DNA from 2 places in the Ruminococcus gauvreauii genome. Region 1 is predicted to be linked to the other one. Evidence: riboswitches for the same ligand, from Rfam matches in the RefSeq annotation. Region 1 holds a riboswitch; the other holds the start of a gene.
The links. Region 1 has a riboswitch for cyclic di-GMP ahead of NQ502_RS13245 (Ig-like domain-containing protein). Riboswitches for the same ligand answer to the same signal wherever they lie in the genome.
Positions count from the first base shown of each region.

Region 2: linked by a shared signal. The riboswitch ahead of NQ502_RS11365 (signal peptidase I) and the one ahead of NQ502_RS13245 (Ig-like domain-containing protein) in region 1 are both predicted to bind cyclic di-GMP.

Region 1 covers NZ_CP102290.1:2,756,790-2,761,228, reverse strand. The annotation lists gene NQ502_RS13250 (ABC transporter ATP-binding protein) at 1-413, opposite strand, end outside; gene NQ502_RS13245 (Ig-like domain-containing protein) at 549-2,822, opposite strand; cyclic di-GMP riboswitch class I at 2,887-2,968, opposite strand; gene NQ502_RS13240 (hypothetical protein) at 3,099-3,533, opposite strand; gene NQ502_RS13235 (hypothetical protein) at 3,801-4,406, opposite strand.
Region 2 covers NZ_CP102290.1:2,335,831-2,340,269, reverse strand. The annotation lists gene NQ502_RS11375 (hypothetical protein) at 1-894, opposite strand, end outside; gene NQ502_RS11370 (hypothetical protein) at 1,029-1,640, opposite strand; gene NQ502_RS11365 (signal peptidase I) at 1,824-2,462, opposite strand; cyclic di-GMP riboswitch class I at 2,554-2,649, opposite strand; gene NQ502_RS11360 (hypothetical protein) at 2,957-4,439, shown strand, end outside.

The sequences.
Region 1 (4,439 bases):
AACTCCTCAATCCCCAGCTCTTTTGCGATCGGGTCCAGCCTCCGCTCCATCTCCTTGTAGTATTTTCCCGCCAGCACCAGCGGCAGATAGATATTATCCCGGAGTGAAAATGTATCCAGCAGATTGAAGTCCTGGAATACGAATCCCAGATGATCCCGGCGGTATGCTGAGATCTCGGCCTCCTTGATCGAATCACTGCTTTTTCCATTCAGTAAAACCTCTCCGCTCGTCGGGGAGTCCAGCATCGCCAGAATGTTCAGCAGCGTCGTCTTTCCTGACCCCGATTCCCCCATAATCGCTACAAACTCTCCTTTCTCCACTGAAAAAGATACATTTGAAAGCGCCTGCACGGGATTCCCCCCGAAACGTGTCGTATATACTTTTTTTAAATTCTGCACTTCTAATAATGCCATATCTGTTACCTCCAGTTTTTATCTCATAGAACTCTGTGTCCCTTTCATGTTTGAAGTATAGCAAAAAGGAGAATGCCTCGCCTTAGTTTTGGCTTACATTCTCCTTTTTAAACTTACAGTTTCGTAAGGTATCTTCTAATAGCAAACCTTGCATTTTCTGCTCTTTCCGCTCTGTGATACGGACCCGCTCTTAATGGTTTTAGATCTGGCAAGTGACGGGCAATCCCGGGTAGAATGGTATACTGACCCACCTGGCGTCCAGTAAACCGTCACGTTGATGCTGCCCTTTACGGTCACTTTACAGGAATAGCTTTTACCACCGATTTTCGCAGTTACCGTTGCCGTCCCCGCCTTCTTTCCGGTCACCACACCACTCGACGAAACAGCAGCCACCGCTGAATTACTTGAGGACCAGACCGCCTTCTGTGTCGTATCACACAGTTTCAATCCGTATTTTACACCTGCGTTAAGTGAAATGGATGTCTTTGACAGGTAAGGATTTCCCATTGTGATCTTTACACTTTTTGCAGCGCTCCATGAAGAATAATACGTCGTGCTGTAAACTTTTTTATAGGTGCGCACCCGGACATAATACGTATTTCCCTTTGGCAGATTTGAGACTGATGTGCTCAATGTGCTGTTCTTTGATATTGTCAATGTCTTTGCTCCGGAAAATGAATCATTCGTGGCATACTGAACCTGATATCCGGTAACCGTACCATTTTTATTCCAACTGATACTCATCTTGCGGGAATCACTGTTTTTTATACCTGAGATGAACGTTGCCTTCGGATTGACCGTCACGGTGATCGCTTTTGTCGCTTTGTTATAATTCGTTGTCGCCGCCGCGGTGATCGTGATCGTTGTCCTTCCAATACCCGTAATCGTGATCTTTCCTGTACTTGAAACTGTTGCAACCTTCGGATTACTGGATGTAAAACTTAATTTCCCGTTGCCTTTTGTCTGTCTGGCTCCTGTAAAAAATGCTGCGTTTCCGTAAACTTTCGTATGATTGGCTGCGCTCAATGTCTGTGAAGCTTTATTGATCATAAAGCTTTTCGTGACTTTTCCGCTGTAATTCGCTTTGAAAGTAATGACTACATTGTAGGTCCCCGCGTTTTTGCATCCCGGAGAGTACGAAACAGTATAGTTTGCAGGATGAATCTCTTTTCCATCTGCACCTTTTACGGTGACAGTCGGCTTCATCACCTTTCCATTGTAGGTATATTTTGTATTGGAAAGCGTAATAGTCTTCGGATAAGAAAGGATTTGTGTCGCCGTCTTGCCACAGCCTGTACATTTTCTTATGATCTTGCCGTCTGCACTAAGTGTCGCTTTCGTGAGACTGTCGAATTGGTAGGTGTGGCTGATGACAGGGATTTCTTCCTGCTCTTTTATCACAGTGTTACATACGGAACAATGGCTTCCTTCGGTCTTCCCCGGCTGTGTGCAGGTTGGTGATACCGCTTCATCTTTTACTTCCGTGTGGGCAATAAGAGCAATTTCTGTTTCGCTGTCTTCTTTTATTGCATCACATACGCTGCAATGAATGCTTTGAATTCCGGTTTCTGTGCAGGTCGGGTCTTTATCTGCTGCCCATTTATCATAAGTATGTACCTCTATAAAAATTTTTTGACTCTCGCCATTACAAGTCATAACCACTGTTGCACTGCCCTCTTTTATTCCAGTAACAACACCTCCTGCGTCAACAACTGCCACCTTATTACTGTTAATATTATCTTCAGATATTACACTGAAAGTCGGATCCAAGGCGCTCGCAGTTATATTCATACGGTTTGCTTTAATGCTACCAACAACATAGCCATGTTCACCATCAAAAACACCTGACGACATCATGCTCCCATACTGGTATGCGTTGATGCTGTCGGTTACTGTTAACCTGGAATTCGCATATAATTGGCCATAAACATATATATTTCCATTTATTGTAGAGGATGAATCAACATACAGTTGGGCGTCTGATGCAACATATACATTTCCTGTTACTTCCTTATTTGACCAGTGTACTTCTCCACTAATATAAGTCCATCCTTCTGGTACCCCATCCTCTTTACATTCCCATTGACACTCATCTGCGTTATAACCATCAATTTCCAGTCTCTTTGTTTCACCAACTCCAATCTTCAAAACACTTCCGGAACGACTATCCAAAACTGGAACTGATGAAGTTTCCGGAACTTCCTCCACTTCTAACTCAGCCTTCGGAAGCACAGTATCAACCTCATCTTCTGACTCAGGAGTTTCTATAATCTCCTCATCTTCCTCCTGTTCCAGAATCATTTCTCCACCCGACACAACATCCTCACTGGCTCCTGATACATCCAGTGGCAAAGCAGTAACCAGCATTACCGCCGACAATAATACCGTAAGACTTCTCATTCCCTTCATTATACTTTTCCTCCCTCATTTCATCCAAACAAAAAAGCACCCCCATCAGAGAATGCTCACCTAGTGCTGCAACTGGCTGTCGTACTTAATCGCTTAGACCCTGTAGTTTTGCGTCACAGGCTTCCGCCTGTTTGCCATGACTTCCACGTAACACCACAATTTCTGATACGTGTTAATATTAATGATTTAATTATATCATCTTTTGGCAAATTTGTCATGACTTCTATCAAGTGACTATGATATTTTCACTCATACTGTTGAGGCGTGATATTACAATTATTCCTTCACAAGTCCCAATGCCAGAAATATTGCGGGGATGCATAAAATCCAGGAGTGAATCACTGATATTTGTATAATAATTTCACCACCTATAAATCCTACTCCAATCCCAAAATTCAGAAAAAACAGCAAATAATAAATGACATATATTCCTATACCGGCATACAACATCACTCTATTTTTGTGCCCCAGTGTTACAACATTTTTTTTATTTAAAAACAGCAACAAAAACAACATCACAACAAATATTCCCACAACTCTTATGGTATTGCAATAGTAGAGGACATATGGTGTATACCGTATGCTTTGCAGCCGCGCTAAGTATGGATATAGCAGCAGATCTAATACCAGATATGCTACGGACAAAATTGCAGACATAACCAGTAATGCGGTCTTATTTTTATTCTGTTTTATTTTATTCTCTGACTTCATAGCCACTCTCCTTAAATTGCTCCATAATCATTTTAATATAAAATTGCTGATCGCTTTAAATATAAATTGCAGCTTTGCCTTTCATTACTCAAAATTCGGACAAAATAATTAACGCCTCTGACTAAGCGACTCTTGCATTTACTGACGTCTAAAATTCACCTTCCAAAAGTATTTAATATGGCTGTATCAAAGTAAGCATATCAGATGCCTCATCCAATATGCCTACTTTTTAAATACAAATTAAGTTAATATGTAAAGCATTATTATTTAATAATTAACATTACAGCTGATATAAACATATTTACCACCTATTGTTGCGTGAATAGTGGCACCTAAGTAGTGCCCAATACCATATCCATATTTTCCCGCAGGCCATGAGGGTGTAACCGTTGTGGTCGAATTTGAAGATAACCCAATAGAGCTATTTCTTCTATTTGTTCCTAAAGCCTGACCGTAAGTCATTGACATTCCGGAAATAGAAGTCGAACCACTTCTTCTCGTCCAATTTCCAGTAGCTTTTGTAAGATTCGCATAGGTTCCATTATCTGTATATGAAATTGTTACTGTACCACGCCAGCCAGAAAAATCATCATAATTAGATTGCCCTGCACGAGCCATATCACTTTGGCTGCCACCGACCTCAATAATAGTAGTTGTAACTGGTCTGCCTTCTCCATCAACCTCTGCTATTGATCTTGCATCATCAATTTCATATTGTTTTACTTCTCCAGTAGCTAAATCTGTGATTTTTACAGTTGTAGTAATCTTTGAAGATGTATCCTGCGCAAACACAGGAATGCACATCATTTGTGTTACCATACATATTAATAATAATAAACACCAAGTTTTTCTTTTGAAATTCCATCTGAACATATTCAAATTCCTCCTTATTTATTATTGAATAGT
Region 2 (4,439 bases), 420 kb from region 1:
GGGGCTGACGGTCTGATTATTGATAATCACACCGGTGTCTCCCGGTGTGCTGACTGTTCCGTCCGGCATCCGAATCTCACCGCCGGGAGCGATGACCGTTCCATCCGCCAACGTCACTGTCCCGTCAGAAGCAACTTCAATTCCTCCGGTGGAAAATGGCTGGTCAACCAGCACGGTATCATCTGTCTGAACGATATAGGTGGGGTCTTTTGCAGAACCTCCCGGAAATACAATGGTTCCGTCAGGCAGATATAAATTGCCGCCCGGAGTCACAACAACCCCATCCCTGATTGAGGCAGAGCCTCCCGGTGTCGTAACAATCCCGTCTCTTGTGGCATAGGAAAACCGCTCGGTATCTATGTACAATTCCCCGCCGTCCAGGTTGATGTCAATCTCAAGAACGCGCAGTTCAGCGTTAACCGCAATCAGGTATTCGCCGTTCTCCAGTCGTTCAATGGATGCACCCTCACCGGCACTGTCACCGACAATCCTGATGCCGCGCTGTGCCGCCACCGTACCGTCTTTGTTCAATACGGAGATCGTATGATCACCTGCGGTCACGTTCGGAAAAAGAAATCCTCCATTAACAGCGGAAACCGTTCTGACAGGATCACTGTGAAGTTCCAGTGTATGCCCTGCTGCCGGCGAGCCATCGGAATACATAACCCTGCCGGACAGGTGGAGAACAGTCTGCGAAAGCTCCTCCTCAGGAGACAACAATACAGTATCCAGGACCTGCCCAAGAGGAGCCTCGGCCGTGTTTCGCCCCAGAATAAATCCTACAATACTGGACGTCATAAACGTCAAAACGAGCAGCAAAAGAATCAGCGGCAGAAAACGCCGCCTGTCCTGTCTTTCATCGTTCTTTCTATATTCACTGCCTGGTCGTTCCATGGCATGTTCCTCCTTTTCGGGAAACTGGTATTTCAGCCTATGGCAAAAGGCGCGGTATCCCGCTCCCCTTTGCCGAGGGCTGAAAGCCCTCAAAGATTCCGCCCCGGCACAGGGGGCGGAATCGGTGATTGGTTTTAGGCTGTCGGTGTTTCCGGCGTTGCCTGTTTTCCGGTTACGGTGATATCTAATGTCCAGTCTTTATCAGCATACGTATTGTCATTGACAGCAGTTGCATCATCCGCATCAAACGCCCATGACCAGTAAACGGTAATGGTCTCTTTCATAGCGTCAGCAGCAGCACTGTATGGGATAGTAGCATCATCGATCTTAAATTCTGATAATTTTTTTCCTGCATTATCAGCTGTAATTTTACCGGTAGAAAATACCATGTCATCAGGAAGTGCTGTTTTGTCAGCAGCTGCAATCGCTACACTGTAATCAATCCCCACCTCACTTCCGGTTCCGTCAATTACAATATCAAATTGTCCAGTGGTTCCCGGAGCAATCACCTTATCTTTAATGTCCTCTGTTTTGTATGCTGTTCGGGAATCCCCTAAATCCAATGTAAAGTTTTGTGTTCCATCTTTCTCGTTCGCCTTAAAACTCCAGGCAGCAACAGCAGCCGTCGCGCTGCCGCTTACCTCCGTGACGTAACGTGCCATCGTTCCGCCCAACAGACATGCGGTCACCAACGTCAGCGTCAGTGCCATGGCGCCGAAACGCGCTGCATAAGATCTTTTTTTCATAACTTATTCCTCTCTTTCTGTGCTTGATAAGAACCCTCCGGCTGAAGTAGCTGAGCCCGCATAGGGTTCCCGTGTGCCTGCGGCACTTGATATCCCAGGCACACTTTCGTACCCAGTTCTGTATGGTCCGCTGTCCCCCGGCTGTGCCCCGGGAGCCTGGACCAATGCATACTTAAGAATGTTTTATGGTTCTTTCGTATCCGCCCTGTGATCATTTTCTTCTCTGCGAGATTTCAGGGCAGCAAGTTCTGCCTCCAGCTCGGCGGTCCGGGCGATCTCCGCCTTATCCATCCGGCGCCTGCGCCAGATATCCCAGAGAAAAAAGAGCAGCAGCGGACAGATGATAAAGAGAATCATGCCGATGGTTGACTGCATAAATAAGATAACATCACCCAGTCCCCCGACCCGCCCGCCTTTCCAGATTCCCTGAATCTGCTGTTCGGTGACCGCCGCCTGGTCTTCTGCATTATTTGCATCTCCCTGTGTGATATATTGACGTTTCCCGTCCTCACCGGCGGTGATCTCCACTATGCGGTGCGTGACCGCCTTGCCCGACAGCAGATAACAGATAACATCATCCTTTTTCAGCTCATCTGCGCGGATATCATGAATAAATATCAGATCACCAGGCTTTATGGCCGGCTCCATGGAACCGGAAAGTACCACCGCGGGCTTGATCCCGAACACTCCGGGAAGCTCTTCTTGATTTATGTAACTGCTGATGATCAGCACGAGATTAATGATGATAATCGGAATGAATATCACGCACAGGACAATGCCTGCCACCGCTGCCGGTGTAACTCTTTTCTTTTTCTTCTCCATTGGACTCGCTCCTGTCTTTTTTCTGCACTCCTTGCCTGATTCGCCTTTCATGAATGTTAAAACCGGCCTTTCCATGCAAAGCCGGTTTTACAAACGCAACTGGCTGGCTTTCCTCCGGACATTCTCGGGAGGGGAAACCCCTGTAGCTTTGCGACACTGCCTCTCAACAGCTGTGCTCCTTATCTGATTGTTATGAAATCCACCTGTCATATTTTGGCAATGACAGTGACAGTTTCTATCTTTCTAACACTTATTTTTTTGAGGACAGACTTTCTTAGAAGATTTTTTATTGCATATGCAATATTTTTCATGTTTTTCAGGACATGAATTATCTCTTTTGTGATATAATATCTCTTATTTCAGGATACTTCATCTCCTGTTTAATATCAATGCACATGAGCGATTTGGCATTGACACTTTCGTGTCATTAGTGATGACATTTGATTGTGTTTTAAAACTTTTGATGTATATTGGACAAAAAAGGTGGTGATTACATGCAGCTATACGAAAAACTGACATTTATGATGGATCTGACACAAACTACAAACCGCATGCTGGCACGGGAACTTCAGGTTGATCCCTCCCTGATCAGCCGTCTCCGCACGGGATCACGAGGGGTTCCGCGCAACCGGGAATATCTGAAAATTATGGCGCATTTCTTTACAAAACGATGTACGACAAAATACCAGCGACAGGCGCTCTCTGAAATATTGGGCATCAACCTGTCCAGTACAGCGAAAAATGACCAGCTCTCCGAAATCCTCTATTACTGGCTCCTGGGCGATTCCGACGGTGTGGGGCGTTTTATGCGCACTTTTGAAAATCTTACATTCGAGAATGGAAATACTGATTCTCTTCCTGAATCCTGCAGCGTCAATACCAGCAACACACTTTACTTCAACAGTGAAGGAAAACGTGTGGCAGCGCGAACACTTATCAGGCATCTGCTCTCACTGGATGAGCCCAGTACCATTTTATTATACGCAGATCAGTCGGATGAATGGATCTCAGAAGATCCAGAGTTTCTTTGCAATCTGCAGAACTGGGGGTTAAAACTTATACAGAAAGGTTTTCAATTTTGCCATATTACACCTCCTGTAAGTTCCGCTGATCACGCCTTTGATTCTCTTCTTCGCTGGATACCTGTCTATCTTACAGAGAATGCAAACGCATATTATTATCCCCGGATCCGTGATCAGGTTCACAGGCGTACACTGGTACTGGTGCCAGGCAAGATTGCCATGACTTCAAACTCCATAGCAGGCAGGCAATCCGGATATGCAACGATGCTGACCACCGACCTGCGGCTGCTTCAAACGTATGAAACAGAATTTCAGGATTACCTTTCCCTCTGCCGTCCGATGATGGAAATCTATACACTGCCCGAGAAGCTGAAAAAATGTTTTACAAAATTCCTCACTTCTACCGGAACGCGTATTCAGAAACTGCCTGCTTTGTCCGCGGAGACTGCTCCTCCCGAACTGATGGCTTACTGTATCGAGAAAACAAAAAATGAAGATTTGAAGAGATTTGGCAGACTGTACATTGATGAGATGGCAATGATCGAAAGAGAGCGGAATAAGTATGAGCTAATTGACATCGTAAATCTGGCTACCGCGGAGGAAGTTCGTGCCGGTGTGGTTCCTATTATACTCTCCTGCGGCATGAATGAAAAACCTCTTCGTTATACACCGGAGACTTATGTGCTGCATCTGAAAAATATCCTGCGTATACTGGAAAGCTGCGATAATTACCATTTCGTTCCTCAGCGGGGACTGTCCGATAAAGAGGGTGGACTTATGGTAAAAGAGGGACAGCAGGCACTGCTGCTCCGCATGACCTCTTACTTTACCGTCTTTGAAATCTCACAGCCGGATATCGTACTGATCTGCCGGGAGCATCTGTACAGAATCGCTGACAGATCCGGTTATCTGGGCATATACCGCAGAAAAATCATATCACAGATCAAGGAATTGA